DNA from 3 places in the Gottfriedia sp. NPDC057948 genome. Region 3 is predicted to be linked to each of the others. Evidence: riboswitches for the same ligand, from Rfam matches in the RefSeq annotation. Region 3 holds a riboswitch; each other region holds the start of a gene.
The links. Region 3 has a riboswitch for thiamine pyrophosphate ahead of thiT (energy-coupled thiamine transporter ThiT). Riboswitches for the same ligand answer to the same signal wherever they lie in the genome.
Positions count from the first base shown of each region.

Region 1 (6,678 bases), on a different contig from region 3:
GCTATGAAACGCTTCGTGTGCAGTTTTCCAGTTTAAGCATTTTCGAGGTCGATAGTTGATCAGGCTCACAGCTTGAGTTACTTCTTCCTGTGTTACGATTGCTAAATCTGTTCCTTTTGGGAAAAATTCACGCAGTAGTCCATTGGCATTTTCATTACTACCTCGTTGCCATGAAGAGTAGGGATCGGCAAAATAAACGTGTATCGGTAGTTCTTTTTCAACCTGTTCGTAACACGCAAACTCTTTTCCACGATCAACAGTAGCGCTAATAAATGTCTCTTTTGGATATAAGGAAGTGACATATTTAATCGCTTCTTCCATTGAGGATGAAGTTCGATCTGGCATCTTAACAGCTTGATAGAAACGTGTTTTACGTTCAATAAAAGTGGCTAAACATCCTTTGCTTTTTCCACGTCCAGACACTACTGTATCTAACTCCCAATGTCCAAAAGTATTACGCTTTTTGACCTCTTTTGGTCTTTTGTGAATGGATGTACCAATATTGAATCGACCTCTCGTCTCTCTAGGCTTTTGTCGTTTTCCCTTTTGTCTTAAAACACTTACGTCTGACATGGAGAGTAGACCTTTATATAGCCAATTGTAAATTGTTTTGAATGATATTCGGTCTTTTAATAAACGATTTTCAATTTGTTCAGGAGACCAAGTCAAGTGCAATTTCTCTTGAATTTTTTCACACAATTCTTGCGTCCATTTCCCTTTTGGTTGGCAAGCAGTTCTCCTTTGGCTATAAATAGTGTGAGCTGCCTGACTATCATAATGTTTTTCCATATGGATATTACGTTTTAATTCTCTGGCTATGGTTGAATGATGTCGCCCTAGTTCCCTAGCAATTGCCCTAGTAGAGTATCCTGCTTGGTGGAGTGCTTCTAGTTTCCCTCGCTCAAATGTGGTAAGATGGGTATAGCTCATACTTGTCCTCCATGTAAAAAAGTTGTGTGGTAACTTCTATTTTACACGAAGCGAGTATGGGTTTTTTGTGTTTTCTTAGTTGTCGCACTTAATATTACAATTCATCACATAAAAAAACTTGTACTTGATTATGAATACTCAAGTATACCTCTGTTAATAATATGTTAGGTTTCAATTATTAATGTAGAGGAGGTTATGTTTTGAATAAACAACGAGCTCAAGAAATTGCTTCTTCACCTGAAATGGCTAATGTGACATATAATGGAGTACCAATTTACATTCAACATGTTGACGAAACAAATGAAACTGCTAGAATCTATCCGCTAGGTCAACCAGATCGAGAGGAAGAAGTTTCAATCAATAGTCTGTCCGAACATTAATTCTTAAGTAAAAAACAAACCTCTTTGTTTTGAGGTTTGTTTTTTTTGTTTCTCATTTTACCAAGACAAGCTTTCAATTAAACTGCATTTAAGGCATTCTTGTATCGTATCTTTCTTCTGGAAATCATGTACACAATTTTTTTGAATTGTGCTCAATTCGATTTTTAACTGACTCATATTTCTTTCCAAATTCTTTATTTCTTTTATGATTTCTTCTACCCTATTCATATAAGGCTCACACCCTTATTGATAGATTTCTCCGCCCTGTTTTCTAAATTCGAGCGCTTTTTCTTTCATTCCTTCTTCAATGATTGAATCATTTTGAAGTTCTTCTTGTTTTACTTTATCTCGAATATCTTGTGAGATTCTCATACTACAGAATTTTGGACCACACATTGAACAAAAATGCGCTGTTTTAGCTCCTTCAGCAGGTAATGTTTCATCGTGATATTCAATTGCTCTTTCAGGATCAAGGGAAAGATTAAACTGATCACGCCATCTAAATTCAAATCTTGCTTTTGAAAGTGCGTCATCTCTTTTTTGTGCACCAGGGTGTCCTTTTGCTAAGTCAGCTGCATGCGCTGCTATTTTGTATGTAATAACACCTACTCTTACATCTTCTTTATTTGGAAGACCTAAATGCTCTTTCGGAGTTACATAACAAAGCATTGCAGTACCAAACCAACCAATCATTGCTGCACCGATTGCTGATGTAATATGATCATAGCCAGGCGCAATATCAGTCGTTAACGGTCCTAATGTATAAAATGGCGCTTCTTGACAAATTTCTAATTGTTTATCCATATTCTCTTTAATTAAGTGCATTGGTACATGTCCTGGTCCTTCAATCATAACTTGAACATCGTGTTTCCAAGCAATTTTCGTTAACTCACCTAGTGTTTCTAACTCAGCGAATTGTGCTTCATCATTTGCATCTGCAATTGAGCCCGGTCTCAGTCCATCTCCTAAAGAGAAGGTTACGTCATAACGCTTCATAATTTCACAAATTTCTTCAAAATGAGTATATAAAAAATTCTCTTTATGGTGAGCTAAACACCATTGAGCCAAAATAGACCCACCACGAGATACAATTCCTGTCACTCGTTTTGCCGTTAATGGGATATAGCGTAATAATACTCCCGCATGAATCGTAAAATAGTCTACCCCTTGTTCCGCTTGTTCGATTAGAGTATCTCTAAACACTTCCCAGGTTAAATCTTCAGCAATTCCATTAACCTTTTCAAGCGCCTGATAAATCGGAACTGTCCCTACTGGTACCGGCGAGTTTCGGACAATCCATTCACGTGTTGTATGAATATTCTTCCCAGTAGAAAGGTCCATCATCGTATCCGCTCCCCAACGAGTAGCCCATGTCATTTTTTCTACTTCTTCTTCGATTGAAGACGTAACCGCTGAATTACCTATATTGGCATTAATTTTCACATGAAAATTACGACCGATAATCATTGGCTCACTTTCAGGGTGATTAATATTCGATGGAATGACAGCCCTTCCTTTTGCAACCTCATCACGAACAAATTCGGCTGAAACATTCTCTCGAATCGCAATAAATTCCATTTCAGGTGTAATAATCCCTTTACGAGCATAATGCATTTGAGTAATATTTCCATTATCTTTTGCACGTAATGGTTTTCTTTTTAACCCTTTAAATACTTCAACATTATGTTGATCTGACTCTTTTCTATATCCATTATCTTCAGGCTTTATTTCACGTCCTTCATACTCTTCAACATCATTTCGTTCGATTACCCAGTTATGTCTAATCGCCTTAAGTCCCATTCGAATATCAACTGAGCTAGCTGAGTCTGTGTAAGGTCCACTAGTGTCGTATACTCTAACTGGAGCATTTTCTTCTTCGCCAAAAGTGCCAGTTGTTGGACTTAATTGAATCTCACGCATTGGCACCTTAATGTCAGGTCTAGATCCTTCAACATATACCTTCTTACTTCCTGAAAAACTAGACATGATGGAAAAATTCATTTCATTTACAGAATTGTTCATTTGATTTCATTCCCCTTTTTAATTAGTTTAAAAAGGACGAAATCCAATCCATTTAAAGCATGAAAAAAAGCCGGAATCTTATGTTTAAGACCCGGCTAAGTGTTAGCAAAACTACATTAATAATTATGTAATCATTAATGAAAATTTCTAACTTCCCCACGCTGGTATGAACCAGATCAGGTCCTGAGGGTTAAGAAACTTAATCACGTTTCTCTCTCAGCCCAATTAATTGGACACCCCTAGTCAATCTATTAAATTGTTCAAACTAAATATAAACCCATAAATTTAAAATGTAAATGTTTTTATTTCCCTAAATTTTTACAGAAACTCCAAACAAAAAAAATTTTTGGTTTTTTTATATTCCTAAAAACACTTGATTTCACTATACTTCAAGCCCAATTTCTGGTAATAAAATTGGACTAGTAAAAATAAATTTAGTATTGAATATTATTTTTTATATGCTATGCTAAGATTAATTTTCATACATATTCATCACTAGGGGATCCCTTGATAAGGGCTGAGAATAAGGTAGTTACTTTTAAACCCTCAAAACCTGAACAGGCTAGTACCTGCGTAGGAAAGTGGCGCATTTTTACTTTTTTCGCGTGTAATGTAACCACTTTCTTTTTTTAGGAAAGTGGTTTTTTTGTTTGAAAAAATTTTGCAAATGAAAGAGGCTGGGCCATGGAACTTATTGCAATTACAGATGATCAGCACTCAGTCAAAGTACTTGCTACAAAAATAATTCAAATAATCGATGCAGTCGACTATGTACATATTCGCGAAAAGTCGAAAATGGCAATTGAGCTACTATCACTCTTAAATCTACTAAAAATAAACAAGGTAGATATGAAAAAAATTGTTTTAAATGATCGTTTAGATATAGCTATTTTCTCTAACCTATCAAATATTCACTTACCGGGACATGGTCTTCCACTTGTTGATGTAAAAGAATATTTTCCTAATTTACGAGTAGGAAAATCAGTTCACACACTTACTGAAGCAATACAGGCAGAAAATGATAAAGCTGACTATATTCTGTACGGTCATTGTTTTGAAACAGAGTGTAAAAATGGATTAACACCTAATGGGATTGAACTAATTCCAGAAATGAAAAAAACGTTAACTATACCAATCTATGCAGTCGGCGGAATATTACCTGAACATATCCAAGTTCTAAAAGAGAACGAAATTGATGGTATAGCTGTCATGTCTGGCATATTTTCTGCCCGAAATCCTCTAGAAGCTGCGCTGCAATATTTTGAAAGGTGCAAATTCGCTTATGAACAAGAAATTTGATGTTGTAGTAATTGGTGGTGGAATAATAGGTTGTTCCATTGCTTATTATCTAGCGAAAGAAAATATTCATGTCGCAGTTCTTGAAGGACAACAAGTTGGACAGAAAACAACTAAGGCAGCTGCTGGAATGCTTGGTGCCCATTCCGAGTGGGATCACTCCGAGTCGTTTTTTACTTTTGCTAGAAATAGTCAATTAACTTATTTTCACCTTCAAGAAGAATTAAAAGAATTATGTGGAATTGATATTGAACTTAAAAAAGGTGGCATTTTCAAACTAGCTTATACAGATTTAGAAAAAAAACAATTAACTCCGCTACTCACTCAAACTTCGGCACTTTGGTATAACCAGGAGGAGTTAAAAAAACAGATACTTGGCATCCATCCAAACATCATTGGAGCAGCTTATATTGAAGACGATGTGAATGTATTACCTGTTTCTGTCTGTAATGCGTTTTGCAAAAGTGCTCAAATTTTAGGTGCATCTATTTTTGAATATACACATGTATTTCAGATTCAAAAAAATGATTCACATTATTTAATTAAAACAACAAATGGCGATTTTGAAGCAAAAACTATTGTGGTTGCAAGTGGCGTTTGGAGTAATTCATTGTTTGGACAGCTTGGATTACATCACGAAATTATTCCCGTTAAAGGTGAATGCATCTCGGTCAAAAGTGAAAAGGTTGCATTAAAGCATACTCTCTTCCATGAACAAAATTATATTGTTCCAAGGAATGACGGCCGCCTTGTCATTGGGGCTACGATGGTCGATAACGAATGGAATGAGAACCCTAGCTTAAAGGGGATTGAGTCATTAATACAAAACGCTAAAAAAATGCTTCCCGAAATTGAAGACATGAAAATTGATTCATTTTGGGCAGGATTACGACCGCGAACTCTCGACTATAATCCCTTTATTGGAACTCATCCAGAAGAGGATCAAATCTTATTTGCGACCGGCCATTTTCGAAATGGAATATTGCTTGCACCAGCAACTGGAAAATTAATTCGAGATTTGATCCTTAAGCGGAAAGTCAATCGTAACTGGATCGAAGCATTTAAAATCAATCGTTAATTTTAACTCTTTGGGGGTGTAATCTTTTGGAAATAAGATTAAACGGAAAGAATATTGATATTTCGAGCGAAACCTGTACAATTCAGGATCTGCTAAATAAATATCAATTAGAAAACCGAATTGTTATTGTCGAGGTAAATAAAGAAATTATTTATAAGGAACAGTATTCGTTAACTCATCTCTCTAACGGAGATTCTGTAGAATTAATACATTTTGTAGGTGGTGGCTAATTATGTTAAAAGTAGGAAATCATACGTTTCATTCAAGATTATTATTAGGAACAGGAAAATACCCTTCATTTGAAGTCCAGAAAGAAGCAGTTGAAGTATCGGAAGCCGAGATCCTAACGTTTGCTGTTAGAAGAATGAATATTTTTGAGGAATCTCAACCAAATTTTCTTGAACAATTAGATCTAACGAAATATAAACTATTGCCAAATACAGCTGGTGCAAAAACTGCTGAAGAGGCAGTTAGAATTGCACGATTGGCAAAAGCGTCAGGCTTGTGCGATATGATCAAGGTTGAAGTAATTGGGTGTGATAAATCATTATTACCTGATCCAATCGAAACATTGAAGGCATCAGAAATGTTATTAAACGAAGGCTTTATTGTTTTACCTTATACTTCCGATGATGTTGTGCTAGCAAGAAGACTAGAAGAACTTGGTGTACATGCGATTATGCCAGGTGCATCTCCAATCGGTTCCGGAAAAGGAATTATTAATCCATTAAATCTTAAATTCATCATTGAGGAATCGAATGTTCCTGTTATAGTAGATGCCGGAATCGGGTCTCCAAAAGATGCAGCTTTTGCGATGGAACTAGGTGCTGATGGAGTCCTTTTAAATACTGCAGTTTCTAATGCGAAAGATCCTGTAAAAATGGCCGTTGCAATGAAGCTTGCTATTGAAGCAGGAAGGCTTGGTTATGAGGCAGGAAGAATTGAAGAAAAAAATTATGGTGAAGCTAGTAG
Region 1 is NZ_JBHVPN010000018.1:12,110-18,787, reverse strand. Features, by position in the region: gene ACFVRR_RS20190 (IS30 family transposase) at 1-930, opposite strand, end outside; gene ACFVRR_RS20185 (small acid-soluble spore protein H) at 1,131-1,310, shown strand; gene thiC (phosphomethylpyrimidine synthase ThiC) at 1,554-3,332, opposite strand; TPP riboswitch at 3,469-3,583, opposite strand; TPP riboswitch at 3,820-3,929, shown strand; gene ACFVRR_RS20175 (thiamine phosphate synthase) at 4,017-4,631, shown strand; gene thiO (glycine oxidase ThiO) at 4,615-5,706, shown strand; gene thiS (sulfur carrier protein ThiS) at 5,733-5,936, shown strand; gene ACFVRR_RS20160 (thiazole synthase) at 5,939-6,678, shown strand, end outside.
Region 1: it holds a riboswitch for thiamine pyrophosphate, as region 3 does, so the genes downstream of both, ACFVRR_RS20175 (thiamine phosphate synthase) here and thiT (energy-coupled thiamine transporter ThiT) in region 3, are expected to answer to the same signal.

Region 2 (6,678 bases), on a different contig from region 3:
ATGCTCGACTCCTATGGGATAAGCGGGAAGGCTGAGACCCCGCAGACTTGCCGAGGAGGCGAAAGAATCTCGCCCCATGGAAAGCGAGCATCCTGTAGTGGAAATCAACATCACTTTACGCCTTTTACGAAAATTTGGTAATTTAATTGACAAAGTTGTTTTTCAACAGCGTGAAAAAAAATCGTTTCCTGTCGGAAAACGATTTTCTTATTTTATATACTATAAAACCTCTTAGTATTTTCATATAAAGTTTTATATGCACTTGATAGATCTATGTCTTTTAACTCAGCTATCTTTGCAACTGATTGATGCATAAATTTTGGATGTGTCCACTCATTTTCAAAAGGCCCTTCAAATGGCCAAGGACCATCTGTTTCTATCATCATTAATTCTAAAGGATACTTTTTTACTAAGTCTTGAATCTCATTTTCATATAATACATCTGGTGTAATCGAGATAAAATACTCATTTTTCATCATCCGATTTATTGTAACCTCGTCCCCTTTAAACCAATGAAAATGGGCTTTTTTAATAAAATATTTTTCTAATAGATTACATACGGTTTCGGCGTCCTCATACACTGCATGTAATATGATTGGTTTATTTAACTCTTTTGCAAGCGAGATAAATTTTCCTAGTAATTTAATATAAGGTACGTAATCAATCTGTTCTTCTAAATTCTTATAATATGGTAATCCAACTTCTCCGATTGCGACCATTTCATCCTGATGGTTCTTCATCCATTCAATTAATTTATCAACCTCTTCATCAGAAGGGATTTGTTGTTCAGGATGAAATCCGAATGCTGGATATACACTATTATTTTGATTTTTCAACTCTAAATTTTTCTTACTAGATTTTAAATCCATCGATACCGAAATGAGCGCTTCGATTTCGTGTCTTTGTATATTAGTTAATATTTCTTCTCTTTGACTAGTATCATAAGAATCTAAATGAATATGAGCATCTATCATTTTCATCGTATTACTCCTTCTCTAAAGCCAAATAGATTTTTCTTTTATATTCCGTAAATTCATCACTTAATAATATTTCTTTTTTACGTGGTCTTGAAAATGGCACTATGATTTCTTCTTTGATTTTGGCGGGTTTGTCAGAAAATATATATATTCGATCAGACATTAACAACGCTTCATCAATATTATGTGTTACTAATAAAATTGATCGTCGTTGCTCCTCCCAAATTGATAAAAGCCATTGTTGCATTTCAAGTCTAGTGAACTCATCTAAAGCTGAAAAAGGCTCATCCATACACATGAACGACTGCGGTGCTAGTAGAGACCTTAAAAATGAAACTCTTTGTTTCATACCACCAGATAATTCATGAGGGTAAGCATTCTCATAGTTTTCTAAGCCAGTTCTTTTAAGCCAGTCTCTTGCCAATTTTTCATCAGGCTTATGTTTTAATTCTTGTGACAAAACAATATTTTTTAATACTGTTCTCCAAGGTAGTAATGAATGATCCTGAGGCATAAAACTAACATGACCAAGTTCTCCATTTATTATCGACCCATTTAACTTTACTTCTCCAGAATCTGGTTTTACTAAACCTCCAATAAGATGGAACAACGTACTTTTCCCACTACCAGATGGACCTAGAATCGATACAAATTCACCCTCGTTTACATAAAGGGATATATTTTCTAATACTTGATGACCGCTATAACTCTTTGATAATTGTTCCACTTGTAGTGTCATTTCCGTTTCTCCCCTTTAACTTTCCATTTAACAGTAAAACGTTCAATTACAACTATTAGGAAGAAGAAAAGCATACTTAAAAACATAATGATAAAAATTGAAACAAATACTCGATCTGTTCTAAATGAAGATGAAGCTAAAGTCATATAGACTCCAATTCCAGATTTCGCTCCTAGCCATTCAGAGATAACTGCTCCCATAACACTATAAGTCGCTGAAATCTTTAAGCCAGAAAAAATGGAAGGTAGAGAAAAAGGCAATTCAACTTTCCAAAAAATTTGTGATTTGGATGCTCCCGCCATTTTCATATAATTTATTAGTTCACTTGGTGTTTGTCGGAAACCATCCAACGCTGAAACTGTAACAGGGAAAAAACAAACAAGAGAAATAATAATTAATTTAGGTAATACACCAAATCCAAACCAAATAATTAAAAGCGGTGCCAATACGATAATTGGTACATTTTGCGAAAGAATTAATAATGGGTAAAAAGCTTCCCTAACACCTGGAATTAAATGCAATAGAAATGCGATTAAAAATCCTAATAAACTACCAATTAACAAACCAATAATCGTTAATTGAATAGTAGAAGAAATATGAGGAAGTAGTGAATCAGTTGATTTCATTCCTTCTTTAAAGATTGCGATTGGTCCTGGTAATAACCAAGATTCGATTTTCCAAATTTTAATACTTAGCTGCCAGCAAATTAAAAAAAGCAGGATGACAACGATAGGTTGCCATCCTTTTATATTTTTAGATTTCATTAACGGTACTTCTCCGTTAACACATCCATCGTAATACCTTGTGGTTGATAAAGTATTTTCATTTGAGTTATTACATTGTGGCAACCTATTTCAATCATTCTTTCATTCATTTTTTGAACAACCATTAATAATTGATTCAAGTCGCCTTCCATAGTTGTTTCCAATGGTTGAACTTGATATTTTACACCTGATTCATCAATAATTTTAATTGCTTCATCAACTGCTGGAATAACATCCTCAATATTATTTGTTTTCGGTATAATTTGGACACTCATTAAAGTAGTTTGCATTTTTGCTCCTCCTTATTTCGCTGGTAAGAATTCATTCGTAAATGCTTCTTTTGGCTTAAAGTTTCCTTCTAATAATTTATTTTCAGCTAAGAAATCAGCATAGTTTTTCCAAACTGATAATTTTTGCTCACCCCAACGTTCTGCATCATCTTTATATTTAGATGCTAACCATTCTTGACTTTTTTCCACTAATTTTTTATCTAAATCCGGATTATCCTTTATTAAAATCGATGCAGCTTCTTTTGGGTTATCAATCGCAAAATTATATCCTTTTGATGCTGCAGCCACAAATGCTTTTACTATTTTAGGGTTTTTACTAATCATTTTTTCATTCGTAGCTAAAACTGGAGTATAGTAATCTAGCTTTTTACTATAATCAGTTAAATAAATCATGTTTAATTTTTCTCCACGTAGCTCTGCTTCAATCCCTGTCCATCCTTGATAAATCCACGCAAAATCGATATCTCTTTTTACCGCTGTAAAGAAATCAGCCTCTCCCATATTAACGATATTTAACTTATTAACATTAGCATTTTCTTCTGACATAAGTGATTTTAAAATAGCCTTTTCAACCGGTGAACCCCATCCACCATATGTTTTTCCAACGAAATCTTTTGGAGACTTAATTCCTTTTTTCACTGGTGATGCAAAGCCAGAAGTATTATGTTGAATAATTGCTGCAATTGATACAATCGGTACATTTTGAACTCTTGCTTGTGTAATTGACTCTTGATAAGAAACCCCAAAATCTGCTTTACCAGATGCAACTAATTGGTCTGCACCTGTTTCTCCTGGGCTGATTATATCTACATCAAGTCCTTGTTCCTTAAAGTAACCTTTTTCCTTAGCAACAAATAGCCCAGTATGATTTGTATTTGGCGTCCAGTCTAGTACGACTGTCACCTTTTTTAATTGCTTTGGCTTTTTAGTCGTAGCAGTTTTGTTTTGACCACACCCAGTTAACATTAAACAAATAGCTACTAAAAATACTACTAGTTTTTTCATTATCTATATCTCCTTTTTGTTTTTTGTTTATACAAAAAGAAAACGTCCGGATACTAACCCGGACGTAAATGCGCTGTAAAAAACATATCTAAAAAGAGATACTGTTCCCTACGCTGGCATCACCCAGATCAGGTTCTAAGAGTCAACATCTTAAGGATGCTATCTCAGCCAGCAACACTGGCTCCTCCACATTTTTTCTCATATATAAACTTTTCCTCATTAATATAACAGATAATGATTGAATTTACGAATTATTTTTAACTTGTGTTTAAATGTTTTAATACTCTGTTAATAGGAGAAATAAAACTATGAAATTTTAACATTTTTAAAAAGAGAATGATAAACAAAAATATCATTTCTTATAGTAAAATCTTAAATGAATAAAGAATATACTACATCAACAAATTATTAAGTAAAATGAGGGGATTTTTTGAATAAACCAATCGGAGTCATTGACTCAGGTGTTGGGGGCTTAACAGTTGCCAAACAAATTATAAGACAATTACCTAAAGAGGACATTTTATACTTAGGCGATACTGCAAGATGTCCATACGGATCACGACCATATACGGAAATCAGAGAATTCACTTGGGAAATGACTAATTTTCTATTGGAGAAAGATATAAAAATGTTAGTCATCGCCTGTAATACAGCAACTTCAGTCGTCTTAAATGAGATGCGGGAAAAACTTCAAATACCAGTCATTGGAGTTGTCCGCCCAGGTGCTAGAGCAGCAATAAAATTAACACAAAATGACCAAATCGGTGTCATTGGGACGAATGCTACTATTAATAGTAAAGCATATCATTCCGCACTAAAGCGGATTAATGACAAAGTTATAATTGAAGGCTTGGCATGCCCAGAGTTTGCTGGAATTGTTGAAAATGGGGACTACAATAAACCTGAAATATTTGAGATTGTTAAACACACTCTTGCACCGCTTATTGATTCAAATATTGATACCCTAATTCTAGGTTGCACGCATTATCCATTACTTGGTCCAATCATCCAAAAAGTGATGGGACCATCAATCCAACTGATCAGCTCTGGTGATGAAACAGCTTTAGAAGTAAGTGCAATTCTGGATCAACAAAATATATTATCTAACTCTGAAATTACTTCACATGAATTTTTTACAACTGGAGATCCAACCATTTTTAGTAAAATAGCTTCATCCTTATTCCAAGAACCGATGGAAAACGTAAAGTATATTAAACTATAAAGGTCAATAGACCACTTTAAATGAAAAAAACCAACAAAGTAAGCCTTTGTTGGTTTTTGTGTTTTTAAATTACGAACGCTCTTCTATTTCATAATATTTATTCTTTTGTATTACTTGAAAAATAATCTTTAAGCATCGCATTGTTCTTTACAATATCATCTAAAGTATATTGATCTAATACATGTAAAAATTGTTCTAATGCATTATTAAATATATGTTTTAAAGAACAAACAGGTGTAATAACACAAGTGTTACCGTGTTCAAAACATTCTACAATATTAAAGTCTTCTTCAGTTTTACGAATTATTTCACCGATATTTATTTCTGATGGTAATTTAGCTAAACGGATTCCACCGTTTCTGCCACGGATCGTTTCGATGTAACCCATCTTTCCTAAATTATAAATTATTTTCATTAAATGATTTTTTGAAATATCATAAGCTTCAGCGATGTCCTTAATATTAACTAATTTTTCACGTGGCTCAGAGCTTAGAAATATTAGTACACGAAGAGAGTAATCCGAATAAGTTGTTAAACGCATAACTTGTCCTCACTGTTTTATTTAAGATTAATCATAGCATAATTGTGAACTTTTTTTAAACTTTTATGCATTTTTGCGAAAAAATACATAAAAGATGTATTTTATATATTGCTTTAAATAAATTCTAGGTCTAAGATAAAGATGTATTCACAATACTACTTTAAAACGTGATTAGGGGGATTTTTCATGCTTTCTCAAAAAACAATTGATATTATTAAGTCAACAGTTCCAGTCTTAGAAGTAAAGGGTACAGAAATCACTAAAGTATTCTATAAAAATTTATTTACTAATCATCCTGAACTATTAAATGTATTTAATCATACAAATCAACAACAAGGTAGACAACAAACTGCTCTTGCAAATACTGTTTTAGCTGCTGCACAAAACATTGATAAACTAGCAACAATTATTCCTGTTGTAAAACAAATTGCGCAAAAACACCGCAGTCTTCAAGTTAAAGCAGAGCACTATCCAATCGTAGGGCAACATTTATTAAGGGCAATTAAAGAAGTACTTGGTGATGCTGCAACTGATGAAATACTAGGTGCTTGGGCGGAAGCATATGGAGTTATTGCACAAGTATTTATCGATATCGAAAAAGAAATGTATGAGGAAGCATCTTCTCAAGAAGGCGGTTGGTCTGAATTTAAAGAGTTTAAAATCATCGAAAAAGTTGAAGAAAGCGATGTAATTACTTCATTCTACTTAGTTCCTAAAGATGGTTCTTCAGTTCCTACTTTCTTAGCTGGTCAATATATTACTGTTCGTTCTCAAATTCCTGGTGAAAAATATTTATCAAACAGACAATATAGCTTATCTGATGCACCAGGTAAAAATCACTTTAGAATTTCAGTAAAAAGAGAAGCTGAAGAAAACCAACCACTAGGTAAATTCTCAAACTACCTGCACAATCAAGTAAATGTTGGTGATACATTAGAAATTACTGCTCCAGCAGGTGAATTTACTTTAAATACTGAAATTGATTCAGATGTTGTTTTCTTAAGTGGTGGTGTTGGAATTACACCATTAATCAGTATGGCTAAGTCAATTACAAGCAATCAACCAAATCGTCAAGTCAGCTTTATAAGCGCTTCAAGGAACGGTAGATTACAAGCATTTGAAAATGAACTAAACCAATTA
Region 2 is NZ_JBHVPN010000007.1:49,029-55,706, forward strand. Features, by position in the region: gene ACFVRR_RS12850 (TatD family hydrolase) at 213-980, opposite strand; gene ACFVRR_RS12855 (ABC transporter ATP-binding protein) at 985-1,716, opposite strand; gene ACFVRR_RS12860 (ABC transporter permease) at 1,713-2,480, opposite strand; gene ACFVRR_RS12865 (thiamine-binding protein) at 2,480-2,770, opposite strand; gene ACFVRR_RS12870 (ABC transporter substrate-binding protein) at 2,783-3,775, opposite strand; TPP riboswitch at 3,864-3,973, opposite strand; gene racE (glutamate racemase) at 4,206-4,997, shown strand; gene ACFVRR_RS12880 (RrF2 family transcriptional regulator) at 5,095-5,538, opposite strand; gene hmpA (NO-inducible flavohemoprotein) at 5,725-6,678, shown strand, end outside.
Region 2: it holds a riboswitch for thiamine pyrophosphate, as region 3 does, so the genes downstream of both, ACFVRR_RS12870 (ABC transporter substrate-binding protein) here and thiT (energy-coupled thiamine transporter ThiT) in region 3, are expected to answer to the same signal.

Region 3 (6,678 bases):
TAGCTTCTAACTGCTCGTCAGTCTCAGAAGATTCATTCTCATGGTTTACTTCTAGTGAAGTCGCTGAAATTTGCGATTTACCTTCTTCTAGATCGATTGAATCTTCAATTTTCTCTTCTACAGCTTCCACTGCTTTCTCTGTTACTTTAGAAGAGCCTTTATCAAACTTATTTAATGTTGAATCTTTAATTTCGATCCATTTATCCTTTACAATCTGTACATTGCCTTCTAATTTCTCAACTGAGTTTTGTACTACTCTCAATTGATTTCGAACAGCACCTTTTACGATTTCTGGATCTTCTTTAATTTGATTTAATTTGTTTGTTACGCTTCTTCCTTTACGTGAGATTTTCTCACGATTTTCCTTGTTAAGTAGAGTAACCCCTGCACCAATTGCGACTCCGACTAGAATATTGCGTAAAGCTTTGTTACGTTTTGACATTCTACATCCTCCTCTAAACTGTTAATTGGTGTTGCTTTAAAATATGCTGAAGTAAATGAGAGCATCCTTCTGTAATGATGTCATATACTTCATTAAAATTACCCGTATAATATGGATCAGGCACTTCCTTCCACATTGATGCTGGAACATAATCTGAAAGTAGTGAAATCTCTCCTATACAATTATTTCTTGCTAAATTCATTAAATCCTCTTTATTCTGTGCATCCATAGCAACAATATAACTAAAATATTTAAAGTCATTTTCTGTCACTTTTCGAGCTTTCATACCTTCGCAGGTTATACCTTTTTCACTCAATAAACCTTGTGTTCCCTTATGTGGAGCGTGACCTAAATGCCAATCTCCAGTACCAGCTGAGTCTATCATAAATTGTTTATCTAACCCTTTTTCTGTCACTAAATGACGAAAAACAGCCTCAGCCATTGGCGATCGACAAATGTTACCTAAACAGACAAATAATACTTGAATCATCTAAAATGTCTCCTTCAAATTATTTACACTTTCTGCCAAAATTTAGCTGTTTCTTTCGTATTCATTCTACACGGTAAATTTTAAAATGAAAAGCAAGCCATTGTGAATAATTTATGACTAGTATAAATAAGATAAAAGTTATAATGCTTATTTTTTACATAATAGCTATGATTACACTCATTTTTTAAAAATAATTTTAATGATTATCTAAAAGTTTAAATTGGTTAATGTTTTTAGCGATTCTCACAAAGATTCCATTAATAATGGCCAAATTTTTTTAATTTTTAAAGATAAATTAATTGTATTTTTAAATGACCTTGACTATATTTAGTAAAGACAACTAAATGTAAGCTAAAACCACAAGGGGAGCCATTTGGCTGAGAGTGAATAGAGTAGCTATTCTTACCCTCTGAACCTGTTAGTTAGTACTAACGTAGGGATGTGGCACGATGAAAAAGCAACGCCGGGCTCATCATGCTACCCAGTATTGCTTTTTTTATTTATTCCTACTGAAATCTCCTTAATTTGAAATGTGGAAGCGGCTCGCTTTTGCCCCGACACCACAAAGGGCAAGGCGCTGGAACTAGACATTATAAAATGTGACTAATCGCCCAGACATCATTACTTACAAAGTGTTTCACTACATAAGTTGTCCACTAGATAAAGGGGGAAATATATATGAAGACATCAAAGATTCAATTAATGACAGAAATAGCAATGTGTGCAGCACTAGCAATCGTTTTTGATTTCTTACCATTATTTACTGCACCTCAAGGTGGCTCTGTTTCATTATCAATGATTCCAGTTTTTCTAATTGCTTTTCGTTGGGGATTAAAGCAAGGTTTAATTACTGGGCTTTTATTAGCAGCACTACAAATCGTTACAAAGCTATATTTTGTTCATCCAATCCAAGTATTTTTAGACTATATTCTGGCATTTACTAGTCTCGGATTAGCTGGTCTTGTATATAAACAAATAAAAAATAGTTTAGCAAATGGCAATAAAAAAAGTGCAGCTGCTTATATAATTTTAGGAACTTTTATCGGTTCACTAGCTCGATTCATCTGCCACTTTATTGCTGGGATCGTGTTTTACGGTTCATACGCTCCAAAGGGTACACCAGTTTCTCTTTATTCATTAGTATATAATGCTTGGTACATGGTTCCTTCTTTTATTATTAGTGCAGTTTTATTAATCATTTTACTTTCATCTGCACCAGTTCTTGTTCATGTTAAAAAGAATCGAAATCAAGCAGCATAAGTTTTTAGTCAGTCTAAAGTTCCAACGCATTCAAATAAGAAAGTACAAGATACCCCACCGAGTAGTCTTTTTTATTACTTACTCGATGGGGTATTTACTTTCATTTTAACATCTATATAGGAAGTTTCTTGATTTTAAAGTGGTGCATCTACTAATGTCCATGTTAATGTTGTTTTATATTTGGCACCTACTTCTTTATAAGCTGCTCCAGGCACGAAAAGGGTTATGCTAGATGGATTCTGTCCAAATGCAATAGTCCATGTTCCAAGTCCCTTTCCTTCATCTGCAAAAGCTAGATTCTGGGCACCTCCACCGGGTATCAATGTCACTGTATTGGCTACTGGTTTATACTGCGCATGAGTGGATGAGTTTAAAATAGGATTATTTAATTTTAAAACTGCACCTGTTAATTCATTATTACCACTCTTGAATTGTTCATTTTGCTGCACTGTTAGTTTCCATCCGGTTTTTGTTCTCCGATGGTCTGTTACTTGAATAAAATTTGGTACTTTAATGATCGAACCATCTGAAGTTTGTTTTACTTCATCTAATTGAGCAGTATAAACTTCATTTTTACCTGAAGCTTCCTGCGCACCAAAATGGAAATTTGACACATAGTCAATACTTAACGAACTCTTTGTTCCAGGTTCATGAGGATTCTCTGGGTCAGTTGGGTTAATAGGTTCGACTGGACTTGTCGGGTTTGTTGGATCGACTGGATTTTTTGTTTCTGCCGTTACCGTTACATTTGTATCTGTACTGGTATTACCTGCGACATCTGTTGCAGTTGCACGTACTACATCCCCATCATACAATGTCCACTGTGGTACCTGTACGGAGAATGAACCATCCGCTCCGGCCCTTGTCGTTAAAAATGATTGGTCAGGTAATGCTATTTTCACAGTACTATTCGCCTCTGCTGTTCCCGTTATACTTGTACTGATATCTGTAATCGGATTTACAACTGGCGGTAAAATAGTTTTGTCTACTGTAAAGTGTAGAATTTTTTGATTACCTGCTTTATCAGTGATCACTAATGTGTGTTCCCCATCAGTTGGGTTTATTGTGCCAGAAGAAATAGTTGCCCCATTTAATTTAGCAGTATCAATACCGCTTAGTGCATCACTGAATGTAATGTTTGTTGCTGTATTTTTATTATATAATTGCCCGTCAGCATAGTTGGTAATAGGTAGTTCTTTATCAATTTTGACTGTAAATTTAGCTCCAGGGTCGGTTACTGGATTACTTTGATTTCCAGAATCATCTTTTGCTCTAATTAGAATATTTGTCGTACCTTGAGTTGAAACTGTATAATCAACGCCTGTTGAGGTGGCATTACTTAAACCGTTTTTACTCCAAGTGCCACCATTATCAGTAGAAACTTCATACGTTGTGGGATCGACACCATGATCGTCAGTTGCTGTAAAGTGAATTGTCGTGTTTTTATTGGTCCATGATGCACCACCTGTGTAGCCTTCTGGTATGGTAATAGTCGCATTCGTTATTTTTGGTGCCTCAGTATCTAGTACTGTAACAGAAACATGATCAACCTGAAAGATTTGAAATCCACTACCATCAAGAGCATCTTTTATACCGTCTTCAAAATAAATTCTAAAATTCACTTTAGTTCCGATCGCAGTGAAAGTAGTCGTTATATTTTGAGGTCCTGTGTATTCTCTCCATTCTTTATCTGTCGTTAGAGCGGTATTACTTTCTGTGTCAGATACAAACCAAGAATACTTAGGATCGGTATTCGCATTTTGAATAAGTTTAAAAGGAAACTTTAAGATATAAGTTTGTCCTGGAATTGTGTTAATCGTTTGGTTCATTGCTATTAACTCTTGAGAATCTACAGTGTTTAATACCTTTATTAAAATCCCACCTCCTGGAATAGGTTTAACATAACTTTTTGGGTTGACTTCACCAAATACCTTATACCAGCCGTCACCTTGATCCTCTAAATTGAAGCTATAAGGACCTAGACTTTGGCTTTTATTTAAATACGCCATAAATGACCAATTTGGAAAAGTAGTTGTTTGACTATCAAAATTAAAAGTAGGGTTTTGGACCAAGTTTGGAAATGTTGCTGCTTCTGTAATTGTTGGTTTAAGTAGTCCCTTTAATCCAAGTAGACTAGGTTGCGTCCCGCTCGTCATGATGACAAAAATGGATGCTAAAACAATCGCTTTAAAAAGTCGTTTTCTTTTTTTCACCATTATATTTCTCCATTCCAAAATAAAAAATTTTCTTCACTATCCTTTTCCGGATCTGAAAATCACATTAAAACCTCCAACTTTGTTTCTTTGCTGAACTCACAGTTAATATGTGAAAAATGTAACATGATTATCTTCGATGGTTCAACGACATTTTTTACCTATATCAACGGTAATCACGTTGAGTTTTAACTTGTTTTTTGTTTGAGATGTTCTTCTTACTATTTTAGGTTTAACTGCTACAAATGGTGATGTCACTTGCTTTTAGTTAGATTGATCCAACCAAATAGTAAAAACATTCTATCCACATTTTAAATATGCATTTTAATTTTGAACACTTTGTGAATTTTGGTTATCTGTCCTTTTCTTCAATCATATATATGAATACAGAAAAGTTTCGAAGGGGGTTTTAACATTGGTCTATGATGTAATCATCTTTTTCTTTTTTGTAATTATTCTTCTTGGTATGATTGGATCATTATTTTTATTATTGAAAAAAGCTTTAAATGAGGATGATACACTTAGAATTGATCCGAAACTTTCCCTGCCTAAAGAAAATGAACATTCATAGAATAACCCCCATCCTTAGGGATGGGGGTATTTTACTTACTCATAAACCTGTTAAGAGTATGTTATTTTTATATTCTTTCTATTTCTGTTATGAGTAAGTACTTTTCATCTTCTAATCTCCATCCAAACCCTCAAATAGGCTGATTTTTTTATTTCAATATAAAGCTATTTACAATTTAACGTTAATTTTACTAATTGTTGTCTTAGCTATCAAATATTACCATGACTATTTTTCCCCATTATCAGTTAAGATGGTTTATATGGTTTTTTAATCTTTTACATCATTTAGAGGAGGGATTTTAATGGATACATCATCCATCTCAAAAACGACTGTTGATGTGCTAAATAAGCAAATAGCAGACTGGAATATTCTATTTGTAAAGTTACATAACTATCATTGGTATGTAAAAGGTCCAAATTTTTTCACTCTACACACTAAATTTGAGGAATTTTACAATGAGGCAAGTTTACATATTGATGAGCTAGCAGAGCGAGTGTTAATAATTGGTGGAAAACCACTAGCTACAATGAGAGAGTATCTTGATACTTCAAGCCTTAAAGAAGCAAATAAGAATATTACTTCTGATGAAATGGTTCAGGACATTACTAAGGACTATAATTATTTAATTGAAGAATTAAAAGATGGTATGGAAATTGCAGAGTCTGAAAATGATTCAGTTACTCACGATTTACTTTTAGCCATTCGAGAACAACTTGCAAAGCATGTTTGGATGTTAACAGCCTACTTAAATTGAATTAAGACTTAAGATTAAATTAAGAAAAGCAGTATAAAATAAAATGGATTATTCATCCTTTTATCTTTATACTGCTTTTTTTCTTTCCTAATTTATCTAAAATAAATATTAGTAGACATATATTTTTTAATGTAATTCTTATTTTTTCGTGTGAAAACAGGTATTTTGAACTAGGAATTTAAAACTACAAATTGTACATCAGAAATATATTTTCCACTAAATTATTTCAATTTCCGACAAAAACCTCTTTTATTCTCCTTTATTTTCAAACACATCTTTTTATCTAACTTCAAACTGTTTTGGAAACGTTTTCATTTTGTATTTTCCTTACTCTCCCTTATTTTATTTAATCTATCAACCTTTTTATCGAATCATAGTGACATTTTTTTCCTATTAATTTACTAGTTAATCTGAATTTCGAATGATTTTTAGTCAAAAAGGACTATATATTACAGAAAATGTTTTCATATTGAAACATTCGCGTAATAATATTATACTTATGAAAATTCAAAATATATCAACAATTTTGCTCATGAAATCTCGAAAGGAGACACGAAATGTCAAAACCTCTTTTGGAAATCGAACATTTAACGACATCGTTTCGTATAAACAACCAATACTATCCTGCTGTGGATGATGTATCACTAACTGTCCATGAAAATGAAGTTCTTGCAATTGTGGGTGAATCAGGCTGCGGTAAAAGTGCACTAGCCCTATCAATCCTAGGACTACATTCAAATAATCGTACAAAAATGAATGGATCGATCTCTTACAAGGGTACAAATTTACTAACGCTAAATGATAGTAAATTGAATAAAATTCGAGGCAAGGAAATCGGAATGATTTTCCAAGAACCTCTAACTGCTCTTAATCCTTTAATGACGATTGGTAAACAAATTGAAGAAAATTTAGATTTTCATACTGATCTTTCACGTTCACAAAAAAAAG
Region 3 is NZ_JBHVPN010000009.1:24,298-30,975, reverse strand. Features, by position in the region: gene ACFVRR_RS14620 (hypothetical protein) at 1-442, opposite strand, end outside; gene ACFVRR_RS14615 (low molecular weight protein-tyrosine-phosphatase) at 456-932, opposite strand; TPP riboswitch at 1,285-1,389, shown strand; gene thiT (energy-coupled thiamine transporter ThiT) at 1,611-2,192, shown strand; gene ACFVRR_RS14605 (WxL domain-containing protein) at 2,327-4,408, opposite strand; gene ACFVRR_RS14600 (hypothetical protein) at 4,821-4,976, shown strand; gene ACFVRR_RS14595 (Dps family protein) at 5,293-5,730, shown strand; gene ACFVRR_RS14590 (ABC transporter ATP-binding protein) at 6,288-6,678, shown strand, end outside.